Regions from separate parts of the Streptomyces sp. NBC_00647 genome, predicted to be linked through region 1. Evidence: riboswitches for the same ligand, from Rfam matches in the RefSeq annotation. Region 1 holds a riboswitch; each other region holds the start of a gene.
What was found. Region 1 has a riboswitch for cyclic di-AMP ahead of OG788_RS22345 (M23 family metallopeptidase). Riboswitches for the same ligand answer to the same signal wherever they lie in the genome.
Positions count from the first base shown of each region.

Region 1 (5,835 bases):
TCACGCTGCTCGCGATGTCCGGTCTCGTGATCCTCGCCCTCGTCCGCGAACAGACCGGCACGGAGGGCTTCCTGGTCGGCCTCGGACTGGCCGTGTTCCCCGTGCCGCTGCTCATCGCCGCCTTCCGGTGGCTGGACCGGGTCGAGCCGGGCCCCTGGCACAACCTGCTCTTCTCCTTCGCCTGGGGTGCCTGCGCGGCCGCGCTCATAGCGATCGTCGCCAACAGTTTCGCGACCCGGTGGATAGCGATCGCGACCGCGGATCCATCCAGCGCCGACACCCTCGGCGCGACCGTCATAGCGCCCGTCGTCGAGGAGTCGGCGAAGGCGGCGGCCGTCCTGCTGGTCTTCCTCTTCCGCAGACGGGACTTCACCGGGATCGTCGACGGCGTCGTGATCGCCGGGGTCACCGCCACCGGTTTCGCGTTCACCGAGAACATCCTCTATCTCGGCACCGCCTTCGGCACCGACCAGCTCAGCGGGGACAGCGGGCTCGCCTCCGTCACCGCCGCGACCTTCTTCGTACGCGTGGTGATGTCGCCCTTCGCGCATCCGCTGTTCACCGTGCTGACCGGCATCGGCTTCGGTTTCGCGGCGCTGTCCGCCGAGCGCCGGCATGTGCGCCGCGTGCTGTTCCCCCTGACCGGACTGCTGCTCGCGATGGGCATGCACGCGATCTGGAACGGCTCGTCGGGCTTCGGCGAGTGGGGGTTCTTCGGGGTGTACGCCGCGTTCATGGTGCCCGCGTTCGGGCTGCTGACCTGGCTGGCCGTCTGGACCCGGCAGCGTGAGCTGCGCACCGTGCGCGCGGAACTGCCCGCGTACACCGTCGCCGGGTGGCTGGGCGCGACGGAGCCGTGGGCGCTCGGCTCGATGCGGGCACGGCGGCTCGCCCGCGAGTACGCCGGCCACCACTTCGGGAAGGCCGCAGCGCGCTCGGTGGCGGAGTACGAGGCCTTCGCGACCTCGCTGGCGTTCCTGCGCCACCGGGGACGCCTCGGCCGCGCGGGCGCCGATTTCGTCGTACGGGAGCGCGAGTTGCTCGACGAGCTGTGGCGCCGCCGGGGGATCGCCCGCCCGGCCCTCGCCTACGCGGCCCGCGCGACGACACCGGTGCCCGCGCCGCCGCCCTGGCCGGCCCACGGGTACGCGCACAGCTACGGGTACGCCACCCAGCACGCACAGCCGTACGCCCCGCCGGTGCCTTATCCCGCGTACAACCCGTACCGCTCGTAGACGCGGCACCGCACCGGCACCGCCGGCCCCGACGCCGGCGGGAAACGGCATCACCGGCAGGGCACCGCCGGGGCCCGGCATCCCCGTCGGCTCGGCACCGCCGGTCGATACCGGCGGTGCCGTGCGCCCTGTCCTCCGGCGGTTACGCCGACGCCTTGGACAACCGCGTCAGTTCGTCGTCCGTCAGGACCAGGTCCGCGACCCCCAGCAGGGCCGGGAGCTGCTCCAGCGTCCGGGCGGAGGCGATCGGCGCGGCGACCGTCGGCTGGGCGGCCAGCCAGGCGAGGGCGACCGTCGCGACCTCGGTGCCATGGGCCTCGGCCACCTCGTCGAGGGCGGCGAGGACCCGCTGCCCGCGTTCCGTGTCGAGGTGCTTGGCCGCGGCCCCCGCGCGGGGCGAGTCGACCGTCGTGCCCGGGCGGTATTTGCCGGTGAGGAAGCCGGCGGCGAGCCCGAAGTAGGGGACGGCGGCCAGGCCGGCCCGGGAGGCGATGTCCCGCCGGGCGCCCTCGTAGGTGTCGCGCGAGACCAGGTTGTACTGCGGCTGGAGCGCGACATATCGCGCGAGGCCCTCGCGGTCGGAGAACTCCAGGGACTCCAGGAGCCGCTCGGGCGAGATGTTGGAGGCGGCGATGTGCCGCACCTTGCCCGCCGTCACCAGCTCGTCGAGGGCGCCGATGATCTCGTCGACCGGCACCTCAGGCTTGTCGAAATGCGTGTAGTAGAGGTCGATGTGGTCGGTACCCAGGCGGCGCAGCGACGCGTCGGCCGCGGCCTTGATGTTGGCGCCGGACAGGCCCGGGTACGCGGGGTGCTGGCTGACCTTCGTGGCGACCACGATGTCCGCGCGGTTGCCGCGGGTCTTCAGCCACTTGCCGATGATGGTCTCGGACTCGCCGCCCTCGTTGCCCTCGACCCACGACGAGTAGGAGTCGGCCGTGTCGAGGAAGTTGCCGCCGGCGGCCGCGTAGGCGTCGAGCACCGCGAAGGACCGGGTCTCGTCGGCCGTCCAGCCGAAGACGTTGCCACCGAGGGAGAGCGGGAAGACCTCGAGGTCGGACGAACCGAGCTTGCGAAGAGAAGTCATGCCCGACGTCAACGCCCCCACCTGATGCATGTATTCCGCACCCACTCCTGCGGGCCTGGTGAGAGGGTGCGTCCACACACGGCGGACCGGCAGCCCTGACGTCGGGGGGGTGTCGTCAGGACCGCCGGAGACAAGGAGAGCCGCGCGTACGGCCAGGAGCCGCACGCGCCGCGAGGCACACGGACCACGAACCCTCGGGCATGAGGGGTCGCGCGTACGGATCAGCGCGCGTACGGCTCAGAGGTCATACGGCTCAGAGCTCGTACGGGATCAGGAGCCCGTACGGGTCGGAAGTCGTACGGGTCAGGGGTTGAGGCCCTTGCTCTGGAGCCACGCCATCGGGTCGATGCCGGTGGCGGCGCCGCCGGGGTGCACCTCGAGGTGCAGGTGCGGCCCGGTGACATTGCCCGTCGCACCGACGCGCCCGATGACATCACCGGTGGCGACCTTCTGGCCCACGCTGACGCTGATGGACGACTGGTGGCAGAACCACAGCTCCGTACCGTCGTCGAGGGTGAGGATCGTGCGGTAGCCGTACGATCCGGCCCAGCCGGCCTCCGTGATGGTGCCGCTGTGGATCGCCTTGATGAGCGTTCCGGTGGGCGCCGCGAAGTCCAGTCCGGTGTGGTACCCGGAGGACCACATGGAGCCGGCCTCGCCGAAGGTCGAGGTCAGGGTGTACGAGGAGGTCGGCAGCGAGTAGCTCTTGGCGAGCTCGGCGAGGCGCTCGGCCTCGGCCTTCGCCTTGGCCGCGTCCTCCGCCTTCTTCTTCACCGCGGCGGCCTTGGCCTCCGCGTCGTCCTGCTGCTTGGCGGCGAGCGCGACGGCCTTCTTCGCGGCGGCGGCCTGGGCGGCCTGCTGGGCGGCGGTGTCGACCTGGTTCTGCTGCGACTCGGCCTGCTGCATGATGCGGGCGCGCAGCGCCTCACCGGCGTCCGTGGCGCCCTGCGCCGTGTCGACGCTGGTCAGACCGGCGCTCGTCAGCGGAGTGGTGGAACCCTTGGGAGCGCTGGATCCGCCGTCCGATATCAGGGCCTTGGCGGACTCGGTGACCGACGACAGGTCGGGCAGCGAGATCGAGACGGGCGCCTTGCCCGGCGCGGCGGTGGCCATGCCACCCGCACCGACGGCGGCTATGACACCCACGCCGAGAACGGTGGAGCTGCGGGCGAGTCCTCCGCCGCGCTGCTTGCCTACGCGGTGCCGGCCGCGGACGGGAAGAACGGAATCCTCGGTGGGGTTCCACTCTTCCCAGGTTCCCTCGTCCTTGCCGGAGGCATAGCCGAAGGTGTGAGTGTCATTCGGCGCGAACGAGGTTGGCTGAGCAGGCCGGTTGGACGCCACGTGGGCGCACTCCTTTCCTTCCCTGTCGCCTACCGGGTTAGCTGACGGGTTCGGAGCAGGAAGGTCTCCTACGCGCGTATAACCACCGTGCTTCCACGGCGCAATACGCTCGATTCACCCCAAGTAGGTGGTTCCCCGGTTCCTTTGCAGGATTCGGCACGTGCGCACGGAGCCATCTCTTGTGACGGCTGGGACGACCGCGCTGCGTTATCGAACGTTAATAGACTCAGGCACCGGATTCCAAGCTGTTCCGACTGATCATTAACAGCTTTTGGCCAGGACTTTGGGGTCATGGACGATGAAAAACGGGCGAGTTGACCACCCGGCATCGGCACGGATTTATTTGACGGTGCGTCAGATGTTATGCGGAGGGGCATCGTCCGATCACTCCTCGTGACAACGGTCGAGAAGGCCGTACGCGTCGCGGGTGACGACCCCCGAGCAGCCCCTGGACCGCTCGCCGGGCCCACCTCAGACGCGCCGGACGGCGAGCAGCGCCATGTCGTCCGTCAGGGCGCCGCCGGTGTGCCGGCGGACCTCCTCGGCGAGGGCGGTCAGCAGCGCGTCGGGGCCGGGAAAGGCCCGTCCCGCCAGCCGCTCGGCCGGATCGTAGAACTCCCCGCGCGGATCGCGGGCCTCGGACAGACCGTCGGTGTGCAGGAGCATCGTCGTCCCGCGCGGAAAGCGGGCCGTCAGCACGCGGTCGGGCCAGGTCCCCAGCTCGCCCATCCCGAGGGGCAGCGCGAAGGACTCGGCGACGAGCGCGACGATCGTGCCGTCGGGATGCAGGAGCAGGGGCGGCGGATGGCCGCGGTTGACGATGCGCACGATGTCCTCGTCGCCCGGGATCTCCGCGAGGACGGCGGTGGTGAACTCCTCGAACGCGTCGGGGCTCTCGTGCCGCGTGCCCGGGCGCGTCAGCGCCCGCTCCAGGCGCCGTGCGACCGCCACCAGGGACTCCTCCTGCTCGGCCGCCTCCCGGAACGCCCCGATCACGACGGCGACGGCGGCGACGGCGGCCATCCCCTTCCCGCGTACGTCGCCGACGACCATCCGCACGCCGTACGGCGAGTCCTGCACCGCGTACAGGTCACCGCCGATGAACGCGTCCGCCTGCGCCGCCTCGTACCGCGCCGCGACGTCGAGGCCGTCGATCCGCGCCTCGGGCTCGGGCAGCACGGCACGCTGCGCGAACTCGGCGATCTCCCGCACGGAGGCGAGCCGCTCGTCGCTGCGCCGGACGAGGATGTTGATGAGGGCCGCGAGCACGGCGGCCGTCGCCACGGTGACCGATTCGGTGACCGCGTCGACCTTCAGGGCGATGTCGAGCAGGTAGTGGACCAGCAGCACCGCGCCGACGGCGAGAACGCCGGTGAGGACGGTGCCGCGCAGCGAATAGAGGGACGCGGCGACCAGGGGCGCGGCCGTGAAGAGGGGGGCCGCGGTGAAGTCCGACGGCGTGAAGTAGTCGTAGATGATCCCGGCGACCACGAGCAGCACCGGCAGGGTCCGGAGCAAGGTGCGCGCGAAGGAGATCCTGCGGGGAGCCGCTCCCGCCGGACCGGGCAGCCGGGCGCCCCCGGGCGACGACCCGTCGGCGCGGTCACGCGGTTCTCCGGTTCGCTGCTCACCTCCTGGCTGCCCCACCCGTCCAGAAGACCGGGAGCGGGGACGGCGGGCGACCCGTGTGGCCCGACCGGGGGACGTCACCGGTGGCCGGAGGTGGACCTGTCCGCAGCACCGGCCGGGAGGCGAACGATTCCGCGGAGAACCGGCCGGAGGGCACAACACCAAGGGCCGGAACTCGTGAATCCGAGTTCCGGCCCTTGGCCTTCAGTAGCGGGGACAGGATTTGAACCTGCGACCTCTGGGTTATGAGCCCAGCGAGCTACCGAGCTGCTCCACCCCGCGTCGTTGAGACCAGTGTACGCCATCCGCGGGACCCGAAGCACACGCGTTCAAACGCGCCCCATCAGAGAGGCCGCGGGTGGGCTAGTCCGGGAGATGCAGGTTGGGGGCCTGGGCGCGTTCCGCGTACTCGGGGAGGACGACGACGTCGGCGCCCGCGGCGGCGAGGAGCCCGTTCCCGTCGGCGTCCGCGACGAACGTGTCGGGCTCGCGCCAGGCGGTGACGACCCGTCGCACACCGGCGTCGAGGATGAGCCGGGC
Region 1 is NZ_CP109040.1:5,105,792-5,111,626, forward strand. It holds gene OG788_RS22335 (PrsW family intramembrane metalloprotease) at 1-1,235, shown strand, start outside; gene OG788_RS22340 (aldo/keto reductase) at 1,378-2,322, opposite strand; gene OG788_RS22345 (M23 family metallopeptidase) at 2,626-3,666, opposite strand; cyclic di-AMP (ydaO/yuaA leader) riboswitch at 3,678-3,835, opposite strand; gene OG788_RS22350 (PP2C family protein-serine/threonine phosphatase) at 4,138-5,313, opposite strand; tRNA gene OG788_RS22355 (tRNA-Met) at 5,504-5,577, opposite strand; gene OG788_RS22360 (dihydrofolate reductase family protein) at 5,659-5,835, opposite strand, start outside.

Region 2 (5,835 bases), 1.1 Mb from region 1:
CGCTTGACCGCGTTGGTGGAGCGCGCGGCCATGCCGTAGGCCTCGTCGACGCGGCGCAGCGCCTGCGGGAAGCTGATCTTCTCGCGCTGCGACAGCGCGTCGATCATCGCCTCGGCACGGTCGCCGATACCGCGCTTGGGCACGTTCAGGATGCGGCGCATCGGGACGGAGTCCTCGGGGTTGGACAGCACCCTGAGGTACGCAAGGACGTCCCGGACCTCCTTGCGCTCGTAGAAGCGGACGCCGCCGACGACCTTGTAGGGCAGGCCGACGCGGATGAAGATCTCCTCGAAGACACGGGACTGCGCGTTCGTGCGGTAGAAGACCGCGACGTCGCCGGCCTTGGCCTCGCCCGCGTCGGTGAGACGGTCTATCTCGTCGGCGACGAACTGGGCCTCGTCGTGCTCGGTGTCCGCGACGTAACCCGTGATGTTCGAGCCCGCGCCCGCGTTGGTCCACAGGTTCTTGGGGCGGCGGGACTCGTTGCGCTCGATGACCGCGTTGGCGGCGGTCAGGATCGTCTGGGTGGAGCGGTAGTTCTGCTCGAGGAGGATCGTCGTCGCGTTCGGGTAGTCCTCCTCGAACTGGAGGATGTTGCGGATGGTCGCGCCGCGGAAGGCGTAGATCGACTGGTCGGCGTCACCCACGACGCAGAGCTCGGCGGGCGCCAGGTCGAACTCGCTGGGCGGCACGTCCACGGGGTGCTCGGAGGTGCCGACGAGCTCCCGCACGAGTGCGTACTGCGCGTGGTTCGTGTCCTGGTACTCGTCGACCAGGACGTGCCGGAAGCGGCGGCGGTAGTGCTCGGCGACGTCCGGGAAGGCGCGCAGCAGATTGACCGTGGTCATGATCAGGTCGTCGAAGTCGAGCGCGTTGGCCTCGCGCAGCCGCGACTGGTACATCGCGTACGCCTGGGCGAGGGTCTTCTCGAAACCGTCGGTGGCCTGGGCGGCGAAGTCCTCTTCGTCGATCAGCTCGTTCTTCAGGTTCGAGATCTTGGCGCTGAACGACTTCGGCGGGAAACGCTTGGGGTCGAGGTCGAGATCACGGCAGACGAGTGCCATCAGACGCTTGGAGTCGGCGGCGTCGTAGATCGAGAACGACGAGGTGAATCCGAGCTGCTTGCTCTCGCGGCGCAGGATGCGGACGCAGGCGCTGTGGAAGGTCATCACCCACATCGCGTTGGCGCGCGGGCCCACGAGCGCCTCGACGCGTTCCTTCATCTCGCCCGCGGCCTTGTTCGTGAAGGTGATCGCGAGGATCTGGCCGGGGTGGACGTTGCGCTCGCCGAGCAGATGGGCGATCCGGTGGGTGAGCACACGGGTCTTGCCGGAGCCGGCGCCTGCCACGATGAGCAGCGGGGAGCCGGAGTGGACCACGGCCGCGCGCTGGTTCTCGTTCAGTCCGTCCAGCAGGGCCGCCGGGTCCACGACGGGCCTGGGCGCGCCGTCGCGGTAGTACGCGTCCCGGCTCGGCGGCGCGTCGAACTTCCCGCCGAACAGATCGTCCGGAACCGACTCCGGTCCGTGATCGTCCTCGGGCGGCGGCGGGTGCTCGTCCTCGTGGGCCGCGGAGGGCTTGAGGTCCGCCAGGAAGCTGTCATCAAAGAGGCTGCTCATCGCTCTCCGAGTCTAGGCCGCCCCACTGACAGCCCGCCGCCACCCCGGGAACTCGACCGGAAGTCGTGACGCGGTGCCGGGGCGGACGTGCTCGCGGTCATGGCGCCCGGGAGCCCGTGACCGCGCATGACCGGCCGATCACCCCAGGTGAGGGACCGGCGGGGGCGGAGTCGGCATCCGCCCGGTCTCCGAAAGCGCGACGCCGCGGCGACGGTGAGTGCTCCCGAGGGAGTGCTCCCTCGGGAGCACTCCCCCCATGACGTGCGCAGGCGGCCAATGCGCCCACATGTGAACGGATCGCCGCGAATACGTCGCTGACGGCGGGACACATGGTCAAGGTCACGAAAATGTATCGGGCATATCGCACATCAACCTTCACACGGGCCACACCCGTTGGCTAGCGTGCGGAAAGGCCACTCGACCGCAACCGGCGAACGTCGCCGGGCCGAGCGGCCTCCGCCGAGTTCGGCACGCCCACGAGGCCGCCGGAGCCGGGGACCCACCGACCTTGGGGTGAATCGGTCCAACCGCCTTGTGGGGCACGGACCGTAGGGCAACCTTCCGGAACCACCCGCCCGAACCCGACAGCTAACTCGGTAGGCGGATGACGGAAGGAGTCGCCTCTCTTGGCGTCGCACCGCAAATGGCGTCCTTCGGGTACGCGTATCGCAGGCATACGGACCCCGGCCCTCGCGACGGCCGCCCTCACCTCCGTGGCCCTGCTCTCCCAGACGGCGAACGCCGCCCCCTCGGCGAACCCCAGGCCCAGCCTCGAAGAAGTCGAGAAGAAGGTCAACGACCTCTACCACCAGGCCGAGACGGCCACCGAGAAGTACAACGCGACCCGGGAGAAGACCGCCAAGCAGAAGGAGCGCGTCGACACCCTGCTCGACGACGTCGCCGAGCGCACCGAGAAGCTCAACACCGCGCGCGAGGAGCTGGGTTCGTTCGCCGCCGCGCAGTACCGCACCGGGGCCTCGACGCCCGGCACCGCGACCCTGCTGCTCGCGGACGACCCGCAGGACTACTTCGACCAGACCCAGCTGATGAGCCGTCTGACGACCCGCCAGAAGGCGTCCGTCGACGACTACGTCGCGGAGCAGGCCGCCACCACCAAGAAGCGCGCGGAGGCCACCGAGAGCCTCCAGTCGCTGACGGCCTCGCAGAAGGCGCTCAAGACCTCCAAGGCCACGGTGCAGCGCAAGCTCACCGAGGCGCGCGGCCTGCTCTCGACGCTGAACGCCGAGGAAAAGGCGCGGCTGGCGGCGATCGAGAAGAAGAAGCAGGAGCAGGCGGCGGCCAAGGCGGCGGAGCTGGCACGGCAGCAGGCCGCCGCCGAGAAGGCCGCCCAGCAGCAGTCGTCGGGCACCACGACCGGCTCGACGACCGGCTCGACGACCGGCTCGACGGCCACCGACTCCTCGTACGCGACGAAGGCGGCCAAGGCGCTCACCTTCGCCCGCACGCAGATCGGCAAGCCGTACGTCTGGGGCGCCACCGGCCCGGACTCCTACGACTGCTCGGGCCTGACCCAGGCCGCGTGGAAGGCCGCCGGTGTCAGCCTGCCGCGCGTCACCTACGACCAGGTGAACGCCGGCACGACGGTCTCCCTCGCCGATGCCCAGCCCGGTGACCTGGTCTTCTTCTACGACGACATCAGTCACGTGGGCCTCTACATCGGCAACGGCATGATGATCCACGCGCCGAAGCCGGGGGCGTACGTCCGCGAGGAGTCGATCTACTACGACGGCACCTCGGCGATCCACAGCGTGGTGCGCCCGGCGTAGACCGGAGCAAGAGCGAGGCCTCCCGCGGGGCACGCGCGCGTGAAAGCCGAGAGGCCCCACGCGCGCGTGCCCCGCGTTTTCGTGCCCCGCACGCGCGTGCCCCCACCGGGAACGGGCCCGTGGATCCCTAGCATCGAGCGCATGCCAGATACACCGGACATGCCGGACACTCCCTCGTTCCGCGCCTGGTGGGCGGAGCGGCCGCCCGCCGCCGGCGCCGCCGTCATGGCGACCGGCATCATCTCGGTCGGGCTGCAACTGACGGGCTACGAGACCCTCTCCCGGATCATGCTGGTCCTCGCGTCCCTCGCCTGGCTCGGGCTCGCCGCGGACTTCGCCGCCCGGCTGGTACGCGACCGGGAGCGATGGACGCGGCAGGCCGGCACACCGGCCGGGCTCACCGCCGTCGCGGCGACCACCTTGCTCGGCACCCGGTTCTCCGCACTGGGGTGGCAGGGACTCGCCGAGGCCCTGCTCGCACTGTCGGGCGCGCTCTGGCCGGTGCTGCTCCTGGCGGTCGTACGGCACTGGCGGCGTCGTATGGCGGGAGGCGTGTTCCTCGCCTGTGTGGCCACACAGGGACTCTCGGTCCTCGGCTCGACGATCGCCACGGCCGTGGGCGCGGACTGGCTCGCGCATGCCGCGCTGGTGCTGTTCTGGCTGGGGATCGTGCTCTACGGGGTGTCGTTCGCGCACTTCGACCTGTGGGAGGTGAAGCGGGGCGCCGGGGACCACTGGGTGGCGGGCGGCGCACTCGGGATCTCGGCGCTGGCCGGGGCGAGACTCGTCGCCGCGCACCATGGGAGCCCGTACCTGTGGAACGACGACGACCAGGGCGTCCTGCGCGCCACGACCGGCGCGCTGCTCGCGCTCGACCTCACCTGCTACTGCGTGCTTCTCGTCACGGAGGCGGTGTGGCCGCGCCCGCGGTACGACGCATTGCGCTGGTCGACCGTCTTCCCGATGGGAATGACGGCGGTGTCGACCCTCTCGGTCGCGGCCGCCCTCGATGTGTTCTGGCTGAAGGGACCGGGCCAGGTGCTGCTGTGGTTCGCGGTGGCGGCGTGGCTCGTGGTCGCCGCGGGCGCCGCCCTCGCCGTCAGGTCCGCGGTGCGGGGGTGAGGGGGCCGGTCAGGGCCGCGGCGCCCGGGCCGAAGGGGCTGATCAGGTCCACAGGACGGCGATGAAGATGTTCGCGACGGTCAGCAGCCCCACGAGGCCGAAGAGGCCCTTGTCCACCTTCTCGTCGTCCCGCTTCACGTAGACGAGCCCGAGGATCACGATCAGCAGCGCCAGCTTCACACCGATCTTGACGTTGTTGACCGTGCTGCCGTCGGCCTGGTTCAGCCCGACCAGGGCGACGCCGGTGACCAGCATGGTCAGGGCGCCGTGCAGCATCGCGGGGACGAAGCGGGCGGTGCCCCGGCCCATCGCCTTCATCTGGGTCAGGAAGCCGCCGAGGAGCGCGGCGATGCCGATGATGTGCAGGCCGACGAAGAGATGGATGAGTACGTCCATGGGGCCGGAGCCTAATCGCACACCTTGACGCCTCTTCCCACCGGGCCACCCCTCCGTCCCGCCCCCCCGTCCCGCCCCTTCGCTCCCCTCCCTCTAGTCACCGGGCCATCCCGTGTCATCCATAACACCGGAGCCACTCCGGTTGTCCGGGATTCGTCGCATCGGTCATCACCCTGCGTGAAGGCGGCGACGGCAAGCCAGGATCTCGGTCACATAAGGTCACCAGGCGATCCAGTAGGGACAGTTCCGTACATGGCGTTACCAACGCCACACTTTCAGGTTTAACGTCCTCCCCCAGGTGACCGGCTCCCCACCGCCGCCCGGGCCAGGGGCGGCAGTCGGACACCACCGCCGAGAAGGTCCGGCGGCGGCCCCGCTCCCCCTGTGTGAGCCGCCGCCGGACGTGTCACCGCTTGACCGCCTTCGCAGGACGGTCGTACGGAAGGATGTGGGCCCTCGTGGCAGCGCACCGCAAGACCAAGCAGCGCTCGATCGGCGGAAACACGGCCCGCACAGCAGTCACCATCGCCCTCGCGGGCGCGGCGACGGCGACCGGCTTCGACGGGATCGGGCATGCCGACCCCCAGCTGTCCCCGACGCAGGTGAAGGCCAAGGTCGACAAGTTGTACGAGGAGGCGGAGGCCGCCACCGAGAAGTACAACGGCGCCAAGGAGAAGGCCGACAAGGCGGAGACGCACCTGGACACGCTCCGCGACGAGGCGGCGCGCAGGCAGGACCGGCTCAACTCGGCGCGGGACGCGCTGGGTTCGATGGCGGCCGCGCAATACCGCAGCGGCGGACTCGACCCGGCGGTGCAACTCGCGCTCTCCGACGACCCCGACCAGTACCTGGAAGGGGCCGCGCTCGCCGAGCGGGTCGGCACCCGGCAGTCGGCGGCCGTCGCCGGGGTA
Region 2 is NZ_CP109040.1:6,234,727-6,240,561, reverse strand. It holds gene pcrA (DNA helicase PcrA) at 1-1,619, opposite strand, end outside; cyclic di-AMP (ydaO/yuaA leader) riboswitch at 2,067-2,238, shown strand; gene OG788_RS27530 (NlpC/P60 family protein) at 2,246-3,406, shown strand; gene OG788_RS27525 (tellurite resistance/C4-dicarboxylate transporter family protein) at 3,548-4,528, shown strand; gene OG788_RS27520 (hypothetical protein) at 4,571-4,924, opposite strand; gene OG788_RS27515 (NlpC/P60 family protein) at 5,383-5,835, shown strand, end outside.
Region 2: it holds a riboswitch for cyclic di-AMP, as region 1 does, so the genes downstream of both, OG788_RS27530 (NlpC/P60 family protein) here and OG788_RS22345 (M23 family metallopeptidase) in region 1, are expected to answer to the same signal.

Region 3 (5,835 bases), 910 kb from region 1:
GCGTAGGGGTCACCGAACTGCGCGGCGAGCATCACGAGCAGCGGCCTGAACCGCTTCCCGCCGGCCCGCACGAGGTGCTGGGCGGCTTCCGTGATGAACGGGACCTCGCTCTTGGTGGCTTCGAGCAAACCCTCCTCGACAGCCGCCAATCCGGCCTGGACATCGGCTTCGAGAGCCTGGTCCCGCACGCTCAGCCCGAACGGCCCGACGACGGTCACGAGAGGTTCTCCTGTCTGCTGACGATCACATGGCGAACTCGGTCGATCATTCGGTCGATGACACGGTTTGTCGATGTGTCGCTGCCATCACTCAAGTCAGCGTATCCGGTCACGTTTCGATCACCACGAGCGCCCACCGTCCCCCGGCCGACTTCGCTCCGCCAGCAGGTATACGGGAGTACACCCGGAAGGCACACGTGAAGCACCTGCGTGCCCCAACGGCGGGTACCCCGACTTGCGGGCGCCACCCGATCACCGGCGGTATGTTCATGATCGGCCGATCTGAACCGATACACGACGACATACCGCCAAGTGCCCGGAAGCAGTGACTGTGTCCCGTAGTCCCGTAGCTCCGCCGAGAACGAGTCGGGCCCGGACGTGAAGGCCCTCCCCCCCGGCCACGCCGCACGATGCACCCCGTCCTCCGAGATGCAGTCCGTCCACCGAGGTGGCTCATGCACATCCGTACGTCCTTCCCCTACGAGACCACTCACGAGGACGTCCTCGTCCCTCTCTCGGACGGCACCCGTCTGTACGCCCGGATCTGGCGCCCGCTGACCGAGGAGCCCGTACCGGCGCTCCTGGAGTACAGCCCGTACCGCCTGACCGACTGGACGGCACCGCGCGACCGGCAGCGCCACCCCTGGTACGCCGGACACGGCTACGCCTCCGTCCGCGTGGACGTGCGCGGCCACGGCAACTCGGAGGGCATGCCGACGGACGAGTACGCCGAGACCGAGCCGGCCGACGGGGTGGAAGTGATCACGTGGCTGGCGGCCCAGCCCTGGTGCACCGGCAGGGTCGGCATGTTCGGGATCTCCTGGGGCGGCTTCAACTCCCTCCAGATCGCGGCCCGCGCGCCCGAGCCGCTCAAGGCGGTCGTCACGGTCTGCTCGACGGACGACCGCTATGACAACGACGGGCACTACGCGGGAGGTTCCGTCCTCGCCGTCGACACGCACTCCTGGGCGGCCACCCTGCTCGCCTTCGCCGCCCGCCCGCCGGACCCGGTGCATGTGGGCGAGGTGATGTGGCGCGACATGTGGGTGAGGCGGCTGGAGGCGCTCGACCCCTTCGTCCACACCTGGCTGGCGCACCAGACCCGGGACGCGTACTGGCGGCACGGCAGCGTCCGCGAGGACTACGGCTCGATCCGCGCGGCGGTCCTCGCGGTCGGCGGCTGGCACGACCCGTACCGCGACACGGTGCTGCGCCTGGTGGAGAACCTGCCACCGGATCGCGTACGAGGTCTCATCGGTCCCTGGTCGCACCAGTACCCGGACCGGGGCCTGCCGCCCGGACCGGCCATCGGCTTCCTCCAGGAGACGCTCCGCTGGTGGGACCACTGGCTCCGGGACGAGGACACGGGCGCGCTCTCCGTCCCCCTCCTGCGCTCGTACGTGATGGACGCGCACCCGCCGGCGACCGTCTACGAGGAACTCCCCGGCCGCTGGGTCGGCGACCCGGCCTGGCCCTCACCCTCGGTGACCCCGATCACGTACGCGCTCCAGGGCACCCCGGTGCCGGTGCGGTCCCCGCAGCACACGGGGGTCGACGCGGGCCGCTTCTTCCCCTTCGGCAACGCCGCCGACCTCCCGCCGGACCAGCGGGAGGAGGACGCCCGGTCGGCCTGCTTCGAGTTCGAGGTACCGGCGGAGACCTGGGTGCTGGGCCGCCCGCGGGTCGATCTGCGGCTGACGTCCGCGTCACCCAGGGGCCAGGTGATCGCCCGCCTCTGCGACGTGGCCCCCGACGGAGCCTCCACGCTCGTCACCCGAGGCGCCCTGAACCTGTCGGCGCGCCGCGGCCGCGACCGGACGGTTCCCGCGGAACCCGGCACCACGGAGAACGTGGCGTTCGACCTGAACGGCATCGGCTACGCGTTCCCCGCGGGCCACCGCATCCGCCTGAGCGTCTCCTCCGCCTACTGGCCCTGGATCTGGCCCCAGCCGGGCTCGGAGGCGGGCTTCACCCTCGACCCCATCGGCAGCGCCCTCGAACTCCCCGTACGGACAAGGGAGTCGGACCCCTCCATCACCTTCGGGGAACCGGAGGAGGCGGAGCCCCTCGGCGTGGCCGTCTCCGAGACGCTGGACGAACCCCGTCCGGAACGCCTGGTCCTGCGCGACGTGGCCGCGGACACCTGGCGCCTGGAGGTCGACCCGTGCCTCGGCGGCACCCGCGCGTATCCCGACGGCCTCGAATGCACGGAGGACGCGCGGGAGACGTACACGATCGACGCGTCCGACCCGCTGTCCGCCCACGCCCGCTCGACCTGGTCGATCCGTCTGCACCGCCCGGACCTGCCGTGGGACGCCCGCGTCGAGACGGCCTCCACCATCAGCTGCGACGCGCAGGACTTCATCACGTCCAACGAGGTCGTCTGCAAGGACGGCGACGAGGTCGTCTTCCACCGGACCTGGGAGAAGAGAATCCCGCGCACGGCGGGCTGACACGCGGCCGCACGGGCGGGAGTTCCCGCCCCTGCGGCCGGCCGACAGGGCTCGCGGGGGCGGGAGTTCGCCTCCGAACGACCGTCGACGCGCCGCTCGTCCCGGCCCCGGCCGCACTGCTCCCCCGGCCCGGACGCGCCACTCACGCCCGCCCGGACGCACGGCCCACGCCCGCCCGAATGCGCCGCTCAGGCCGGCCCGGTCCGCCCGGCGTCCCGACGCCGGCATGGAACACGTACGGCGAACGCCCTTGCCACCGGCCGCAGTTCAGCCCGCGCTCGCCCCGGCTCGACCCACGCCCGTCCGGGCCCGACCCACGACCGGTCCCGTCCGACCCGCCGGGCCCGCGCCTCGGCCCGGCTCGGGCCGCTTCCCCCACGAACCCCACCGCCCCGAATCCCCCTGCGTGGGGGTCCGCTTGCCGCCCTCCGGGGACTCGGCATCCCCGACAGTCGGAAGCACAATGCCCGAGTTGCCCGGCATGCCGCCTTGATGACCCTTGGTCTCGTGAGTTGAGTCACGCGCGAACCCGGACACCACCCCACCCCACCCCCTCGCCAACCCATTCACTAAAGGCAAGTTGAGGATTCAATTCCGGTCTAATCGGACGTTTCTCCCTCGCTCCAAACAGGCGAAAGGGATCTTCGCAGCCACATCTGGCCTTGTTCCGGACATGTGCTCTCGCATACGTTCTGGTCGATCCCGGGCGGATCGCCGAATCCTGCCGCCGCCCGGATACCCACCCACCCACGCACGGCAGGAGCGGGGGACCCACAGGTAAGCCGCCGATCCGGGCACACCGGACCGGCTAGGGGTGAAGCCGCGCCCAAAAGCGCGGCCGGGCATCTCCCGCCCGAACCCGACAGCTCACCTCGCAGGCGTCGGAGAGGACATTTCGTCATGCCCGCACGAGGCAAGCACCGCCGCACGAAGACCAACGTCATCACCCGGGGCATGATCGCCGCCGGAACGGGCGGCATCGCACTCGCCCTGCCGCTCGTGAGCGCGACCGGCGCCAGCGCGGCGACCCCGGCGCAGGCCCCCCAGCTCACGAAGGCCGCCAAGACCGCCGTGGTCCCCAACGTCCAGCTCATCACCTACAAGGTGGTCGCGGGCGACACCCTGTCCAAGGTGGCGCAGAAGCACCCCGAGAGCGGCGGCTGGAAGAAGCTGTACAAGGCTAACCGCGCGGTCATCGGCGACAACCCCGCCCTGATCCGCCCGGGCCTGAAGCTGACCGTGGGCACGAAGACGCTGAAGTCGACGGCGGCCAAGACGGCGAAGGCGACCCCGGCCGTCGCCAAGTCCTCCGCGACCACCGCCACCCAGGCCTCCGCCAAGACGTACACGAACAACCTCGACGGCTGGATCAAGGAATCCCTGGACATCATGGCGAAGGAGGGCATTCCGGGCAGCTATGACGGCATCTACCGCAACGTGATGCGCGAGTCCTCCGGCAATCCGCTCGCCATCAACAACTGGGACTCCAACGCCGTCGCGGGCACCCCCTCCAAGGGTCTGCTCCAGGTCATCGACCCCACGTTCCGGGCCTTCCACGTCCCCGGCACGTCGATGGACCCCTACGACCCGGTCGCGAACATCACCGCCGCCTGCAACTACGCGGCCAAGACGTACGGCTCCATCGACAACGTCAACGGCGCCTACTGATCGCACCCTCACCACCACCACCCGCCGGCGGCACCTTCTCGGTCCGCCGGCGGGCGCGTTGTCTGTCGCGTTCCTCGCGTGACCGGTCCCTGGAACAGGCAGACCCTGAAGCGGATGGACCGCAGATGGACCCCTGGAGCAGGCGACCGAGTCCCTAGAAGCCGAAGAGTCGTTCCAGGACGACCGCGATTCCGTCGTCCTCGTTCGACAGGGTGATCTCGTCGGCCACCGCCTTGAGTTCCGGGTGGGCGTTGGCCATCGCCACACCACGGGCGGCCCAGTCGAACATCGGGATGTCATTGGGCATGTCGCCGAAGGCCAGCGTCGCGTCCGGGGTGAGTCCGAGGTGTGCCGCGGCGAGAGCGAGGCCCGTCGCCTTGGTCACCCCGCATGGCTGGAGTTCGACGGTGCCGGGCCCGGACATGGTGACCGTCGCCAGCGAACCGACCACTCCCCGCGCCGCGGACGCCAACTCGTCGTCGGACAACGACGGGTGGCGCAGCAACACCTTGCTGATCGGCTCCGACCAGAGGTCGTCCCGCCGCCGCACCCGCACCGCCGGCAGGGTCGGATGCGGCATCACGTATCCCGGCTCGATGAGCGTCAGCCCGTCCACGCCGTCCTGGTCGACCGCCGCGTACAGCAGACCGACCTCCGCCTCGATCTTGCCGAGCGCCGTCTCCGCCAGCTCCCTGTCCAGGGTCACCGACCACAGCATCCGGTCCGCCCCGGCGTCGTACAGCTGCGCCCCCTGCCCGCACACCGCCAGCCCCTCACCGCCGAGTTCGTCGAGGAGCGGTCGTACGCGCGGCGCGGGGCGGCCCGTCACCACGAGGTGCTGGGCACCCGCCTGGGTCACCTTCGCCAACGCGGCCCGCGACCGGTCGGAGAGGGTGTCGTCGCCGCGCAGCAGCGTTCCGTCCAGGTCAGTGGCGATGAGTGAATATGCAGTCGGAGCGGCCATGATCCGAAGAATACGGATCGAACGACTCATCGGCCCGGCGTGAACCGGACGACGTCCGGTATCCCGTCAGCAACGCCGTTCACCGTACGGTGGTTAGCGCGTTGCGACCGCTTCGGATCACGCAAGGTCCACTTCCGCCCAAGCAGACTTTCCCGCACATGACCGACCACAACACCCCAACACCACCCGGCGGCGGGCGGGCCCGGCGACGGTACACACTCCTCCAGGAATCACCGACCACCATCGACAAGTCCGGGGAGAGACATGTCTTTTGAGTCCTTCGAGTCCCCTGCGCCGCAACCTCGCCCATCCGGCGCGGTGACCCCCTTCCGGCAGCACCTTCGCACCTCTGCCGAAGCCGTGATCCGGCGCTTCCCCGAATCCCTCCGGTCCGAGATCTACGCCCTGTCCTTCCGGATCTGGCGGATCGACGGGGACGAGCGTCACCCGTACGTCGCCATCGGCTACAACACCGAGACCCAGTACGGGCAGGAGACCTACCCGGAGGACCCGGGAGAGGCCCGCTGGAACT
Region 3 is NZ_CP109040.1:6,017,792-6,023,626, reverse strand. It holds gene OG788_RS26505 (polyprenyl synthetase family protein) at 1-218, opposite strand, end outside; gene OG788_RS26500 (CocE/NonD family hydrolase) at 674-2,671, shown strand; cyclic di-AMP (ydaO/yuaA leader) riboswitch at 3,406-3,567, shown strand; gene OG788_RS26495 (LysM peptidoglycan-binding domain-containing protein) at 3,572-4,339, shown strand; gene OG788_RS26490 (HAD family hydrolase) at 4,494-5,303, opposite strand; gene OG788_RS26485 (hypothetical protein) at 5,664-5,835, shown strand, end outside.
Region 3: it holds a riboswitch for cyclic di-AMP, as region 1 does, so the genes downstream of both, OG788_RS26495 (LysM peptidoglycan-binding domain-containing protein) here and OG788_RS22345 (M23 family metallopeptidase) in region 1, are expected to answer to the same signal.

Region 4 (5,835 bases), 4.1 Mb from region 1:
ATGCGCGAGGACCAGAACGGGCAGCGGGGCCCACGACCGTGACACCCCGGCGACCGTGGTCCGCCGGTCCAGGGCACGCGAGGCGATCAGGGCGCCGAACGCCACGACCGAGCCCAGGTGCATGGTCGCCACACGGTTGATCTCCGCCATCGACAGACCGGGCAGGATCAGGGGCAGGCCACCCCACTCGAACCGCAGCAGGGGTGCGGTCAGCAGGAAGCCGTAGCACAGCAGCATCCAGCGCTGGTGCAGGTCGGGGAATCCGCCGACGGCGGCGAGCACACCGAACGTCACACTCATCACGGTGCCCACCAGGATCGTGGCGAGCACGATCCAGAAGGCGGCGCCGCTGAACGCGTCCTCGGGTGCGGTGCGCGCCAGGTACAGCGCGGCACCCGCCATCGAGGCGTACACGGTGACCGCGAAGACCACGCCGAGCACGCGGTGCAGCCGGGGGCGGCGCCGTACGGCGGTGAGCACCTGCGCGGGGCCGAGCAGCATCAGCAGGCCGCCCAGCACGGAGTGCACGATCATCGGGACGAGGCTGTGGCGGTACGGCTCGATCCGGGTGGCCAGCGCGTCCGCGACGTAGCGCGGCGAGACGACATGGGCCAGGAGCCACTCACCGAACGCGGGCGCGCCGGGACGCGTGTACGGCCACAGTTCGGTCATCGCGATCGGCGCGTAGCCCACGCACACGGCCGACAGGGCCATGACGGCGACACGGCGCCAGGTGTTCCCCGTTGAACGACGCACGACGACTCCCTGCTCGTGGTCGCGGCCCGACCATCGATAGTCTCGTTTGGACTATCGAGACGGTAGGGGCGGCCGCCCGCCGGGTCAACGGTCTGTCGTGTCCTCGTCCCCACGCTCCTCGTCCCGGCGCTGCACCCATTGCCAGAAATCAACCATCATGCGCTCGTACCGGATGCCGAACTCCAGCGCGTCCCGCTGCCCGCGCGTCAGCAACTCGCCGACGCTCGATGCGAGTTCCTCGTAGTCGTCCAGGGTCCGACCGTGCTCGTCGAGCTGTACGGGACCGAGCAGTTCGGGCCGGCCACCGAACCACAACTTGAGAATGCCGCGTTCCCGCGCCTCCACCGGGACGAAGGCGGGGTCGTCGAGCCACCCCTGGAGGGCCGCCCTGCCCTGGTCCGTCAGCGTCAGCACCCTGCGGTTGCGGCCGCTCTCCTGTCGCACCTGCGACAACAGCCCGCCCTCGAGGAGGCGGTCGCACTGCGCGTACACCTGTGCGTGCGGCACCGACCAGAAGGGCGCGACCGTACGGGCCGCCTCCACCTTGACGTCGTACGCGCTGGCCTCGCCCAACTTGTCGATGATGCCGAGCACGAGAAAAGAGGCGGTGGTCAACCGAGCATCAGCCATGGGGCGACCGTATCGCCACCCGATCACCACGCGGCAGGCGCCGCCCGACGCGAAGAAGCTCCGGGTGCCCGGCACAATGCGGGGTAGACGGGCGATCACACAGCCGACCGCACTTCAGGCCCGCGGGGCACCCACGCAAGGAGTTCCTGTGACCACCTACGTCATCACCGTTCCCGGGACATTCGTCCACGGCCTCTCGGACGCGTCCCGTGCCGACGTGGAACGCAGGCTTCGCCCTCAGGACCCCCAGAACACGGACCTGGGCGAGACCGAAGAGCTGAGCCTGCTGACCGTCGACGAGAACCGCACGTTCTCCGTCCGGCTCGAGGTCGAGGCGGCGAACCAGAGAAGCGCCGAGGCCGAGGCCGTCCGGCTCGTCTCCGGCGCACTCCGCGACAGCGGCCTGTCGGAGGACGACGCCCCGCTGGGGCCGGCCGCCGTCACGGGGATCGACCGGGAATTCTGACAGCGCCCGCCACCACGACGTTCCTCCGGAGGTCCGGGCCTGTCTCAGGCCGGACGGACGACGCTGTGGATCGCCCCCTGCCCGGCGTAGTGGATCGACTCCTCGGCGATCCGCGCACCGGGACTCGGGGCATGGATCATCATGCCGCCACCGATACAGAGGCCGACATGGCTCACGTTGGCGTGGAAGAAGACCAGGTCACCGGGCTGGATACCGGTGAGGGCGATCGCGGGCCCGACCCTGGCCTGGTCCTGCGTCGAGCGGGGAAGCAGCACCCCGGCACTCTTCCAGGCCGCCTGGGTGAGACCGGAGGGGTCGTACGAGCCGGGTCCGGACGCGCCCCACACGCACGGCCTGCCGACCTGCGCACGGGCGAAGGCGACCGCCTCCGCGGCCCTGGTGTCGTAGCCGACGACCGGTGCGACGACCGGTGCGACGGCGGGAGCGGCACCGGTGCCGGCTCCTGCTCCGGCGCCGGCACGCGTGAGGCTGTCGATGTCGAACCCCGGAGTCGGAGTGACGGGCGCAGGGGCCGCGGGCCACGACTGGTCGCTTCCGGCCGGCCACGCCTGCCGCCACCCCGCGTCGACGGGCGGGGACGTCGACGCGAACGAAGCCGGCATGGGGGCCGGCTCGAAGTACGTGGGCAGGGGCGCCGGCGCGAAGGACGTGGGCACGGGCGCCGGCTCGAACGCGATCGGCAACGACGCCGACTGGAACTGGGTGGGCACTGGCGCCGCCTCGAACGAGGCGGGCAGGGGGGCCGACTCGAACGACGTCGGCAGCGGTGCCGACGCGAAGGACGTGGGCACGGGCGCCGACTCGAACGCGATCGGCAACGACGCCGACTGGAACTGGGTGGGCACTGGCGCCGCCTCGAACGAGGCGGGCAGGGGCGCCGACTCGAACGACGTCGGCAGCGGTGCCGACGCGAACGAAGCGGACAGGGGGGCCGACTCGAACGAGGTGGGCAGCGGTGCCGATGGGAACGGGGTGGGCAACGGTGCCGACTCGAACGAGGTGAGCCGGGGCTCCTCCGCCACCGGCCGGTACTCCATCGCCGGGGCCTGCACGACCGGCATGCTCTGCCGCGCGGCGTGCCTCGACAGCAGAGCCTGCGCGGCGGCCAGCTGGCGCCGGGCACGGTCCTTCTTGACCTGGAGCGGGGACAGCTGCGACGCGGCGTCCGGAGCGGCTGCCGCCGGCAGCGCCGCACGGACCGCCGCCCCGGGTCCCGCTGCCGCCGGGGCGCTCCCGGCCGTCAGCTCGGCCGCCGGACCCGCTGTCAGTTCCAGGACGGGGCGCGCGGTCAGTTCCGGAGTCGGACCCGCGGTCAGCTCCCGTGCCGGAGCCGCCGTCAACTCGGCCACAGGGCGGCCGGCTTGCTCCACCTGATACGTCGTCGGACCATCCACCGGACGTCTCGCACCCTGCGCCGGGCGGGCGGCTGCCTGACCGCGGTCGGGCTGCCTGTCGGCCGGAAGTACGGCCGGGACCGAGGGTCCGAGCCGGGAGCGCGCCCCGTCGAACCACTGCCGCATCAGATCGGCCTGGGCGGGATCGACGTCCGCGCGCCCCTGGCCGGCGGCTCGCCGGTCGGGCTTGCGGGAGAGGTTCGCCAGGGCCCGGGTCGCGTTGAAGTTGCCGGTGGCGTTCTCCGCCTGGTCGTACAGCGACGAAAGCCGCTGGCGGACTTCTTCCCGGGTGGGCTCCGCACGCCCGGCGGGCGGCTGGGCGTTCGTGGTCGGGGCGAGCGTCGACTCGCGCGACACGGCCATCGCCGCGACGGCGGCGTCCCGCACGCTCGGCAGGTTGGTGCCCGAGGTGGGCGGGGTGCGTTCCGGCGCCATGGGAGTGGCACTCCTTCCGTCATCCGCCTACCGGGTTAGCTGTCGGGTTCGGGCGGACGGTTCCGGAAGGTATGCCCTACGACCCTTGCCCCGTAAGGCGGTTGGGCCGATTCACCCCAAGTTCGGTGGGTCCCCGGCTCCAGCTGCCACGGGGACAGCCAGGACTCGGCGGAGGCCGCGCCGCCCGGCGAGCTTCGCCGGAGGGAGTCGGGCGACCTGGTCGCCAACTTAGCCATGTTGTGCACCCCATGTGAAGATCCACGTCCCAGATGTCCGATACGTTTTCGTGACCTTCATCGCACGACCTCGAAGGGCGACGGTGAGGGCACACGGCGTGCTCAGAACGGCGGCGGAGCAACCCCGTTGAGGGCGCTCGGAACTCCGGTCCTGTCCAGCCGCCCTGGTCCAGCCCCTTCCACCCCGCCGCTCGTGCGTCCCGCGGACCCGGGCCCGTGGTCCCGGGGCTTTCGGAAGTGCGTACGGAACTGGCGTTCCCTGACGCCTCGTTCGACATCGGCGGCGTCCGATGGTCACACCGTGACCGGTTGTGGCCGAGCTGGCCGGATCACCGCTGCGACCGCGTCCCGGCCCTACCTTCGAGGCACGGAAGACCACGCGAGCGAGTCGAGGATCCCACGTGCACGATGCGCCGATCTATGCCCAACTGATCTCCGAACGCGGCGACATACCGACGCTCGTCCGGAGCGAAGCCCGTCGGCTGCAACGCGACTTCGAATGGATCCTCAGCTGGGATCCGTCGACAGGTACGCCGCTTCCCGCCTCCGCCGCACGACTTGCGGCCGGCCCGCGCCGCGGCTTCTCCACCGGCCCGGACCCCGACGACCGGCTGGACTCGACCGGCCTCTAGGGCCCTGTCCGGTCGATCGCGGCGGAGACACGGGCGCGGTCGGTCTCCTCCCCCGTGATCGGCCGGACAGGATCCTAGAGAACCCCGGGTTCACCGCCGGGCCACTCGGCGAGAAGGGGTCCGAGCCCACCGTCGGCCCGGGACAGCAGCCCGGCGACCGTGGAGCCCGTCGCCCGGTGCCAGGTGCGCGCGCGTCGGAGCATCGCGTGGTCACCGCCCTCGACCCGAACGGCGCTCGCGGCGCAGCCCGCCTCGTCGGCACGGCGGACGAGGGCGAACGACGCCGCGGGATCGGTGACCCGGTCCCGGTCTCCGTGCAGAACGATCACACGCTTGTCCCGGAGGTGGGCCACCGGCTCACCCTCCGGGCACCAGGGTGCGAGGGCCACCACGGCCCGGACCTGTGGCGCGGCCGCGGCGCGCAGGGCGGCGCGACCGCCCATCGAGTGGCCCACGAGCACCACCGGCACCTCCCCCACCAGATCGGCGAGTTCGGCGAGCGCCTGCCGGACATCGGCGACCGGGTCGGCGTCCGCACCGTTCCACCCCCGGTGGCGGTAGCGCACCTGCCCGACGAACACGTCCTCGTCCGGCAGCGCTCGCGTCACGGCGCGCACGAAGGGCCGCATGCGCACACGGGCGACATGCCACGGACGGGACGGGGCCCTGCTGTCCTCCCTGCCACCGTGAAGGATCAGCACGGCGGCACGCGTCGGACCCGAACCCGGACCGGCGGTGCGACGCGTCTCCAGCGCCACCGGCGCCCCGGTCACCTCGGGCCGGGACACATCATCGGCGGACGTCCTCGCAGAGCCTCGCATGACACCTCTCCACCATCACGGCGTCTCTCCACGCCTCGCACCGACCGAGGAAGAATCGTCCCACCGGCCACTGGATATCCGTAGCCGACGGCACAACGGTTTGGTGGCGGGCCCGGAGAGGTCACGACCACTCCTCGAGGACCTCGCGAGCCTTGTGGACAGCGCCCCGGTTCCAGTGGGACTGCTCCTCCAGCTCGGTCCGGTTCTCGGTGACGAGCCGCTTCTGGATGCGTACGTCGACGGCGTGCACGGCCTTGATGTATCCGGTCCGCTGCTTGCAGCGGACGTCGGCGGTCGCGGTCTTCCTGTCGAGCGCGGACGGCTCGTCGGGGTCGGTCCGCTCGCCGGTCGGTCGCCGCTCCAGTTCCTCGCGGTCACGGTCGCGGCCCGTCCACGCGTCCCCTGGGGTGGCGTAGTGGAAACCCGCCTTCCGCATGCACGCCG
Region 4 is NZ_CP109040.1:1,006,183-1,012,017, forward strand. It holds gene OG788_RS04395 (DUF2306 domain-containing protein) at 1-756, opposite strand, end outside; gene OG788_RS04400 (PadR family transcriptional regulator) at 841-1,386, opposite strand; gene OG788_RS04405 (hypothetical protein) at 1,535-1,852, shown strand; gene OG788_RS04410 (NlpC/P60 family protein) at 1,897-3,702, opposite strand; cyclic di-AMP (ydaO/yuaA leader) riboswitch at 3,711-3,883, opposite strand; gene OG788_RS04415 (hypothetical protein) at 4,340-4,570, shown strand; gene OG788_RS04420 (alpha/beta hydrolase) at 4,645-5,391, opposite strand; gene OG788_RS04425 (hypothetical protein) at 5,513-5,835, opposite strand, start outside.
Region 4: it holds a riboswitch for cyclic di-AMP, as region 1 does, so the genes downstream of both, OG788_RS04410 (NlpC/P60 family protein) here and OG788_RS22345 (M23 family metallopeptidase) in region 1, are expected to answer to the same signal.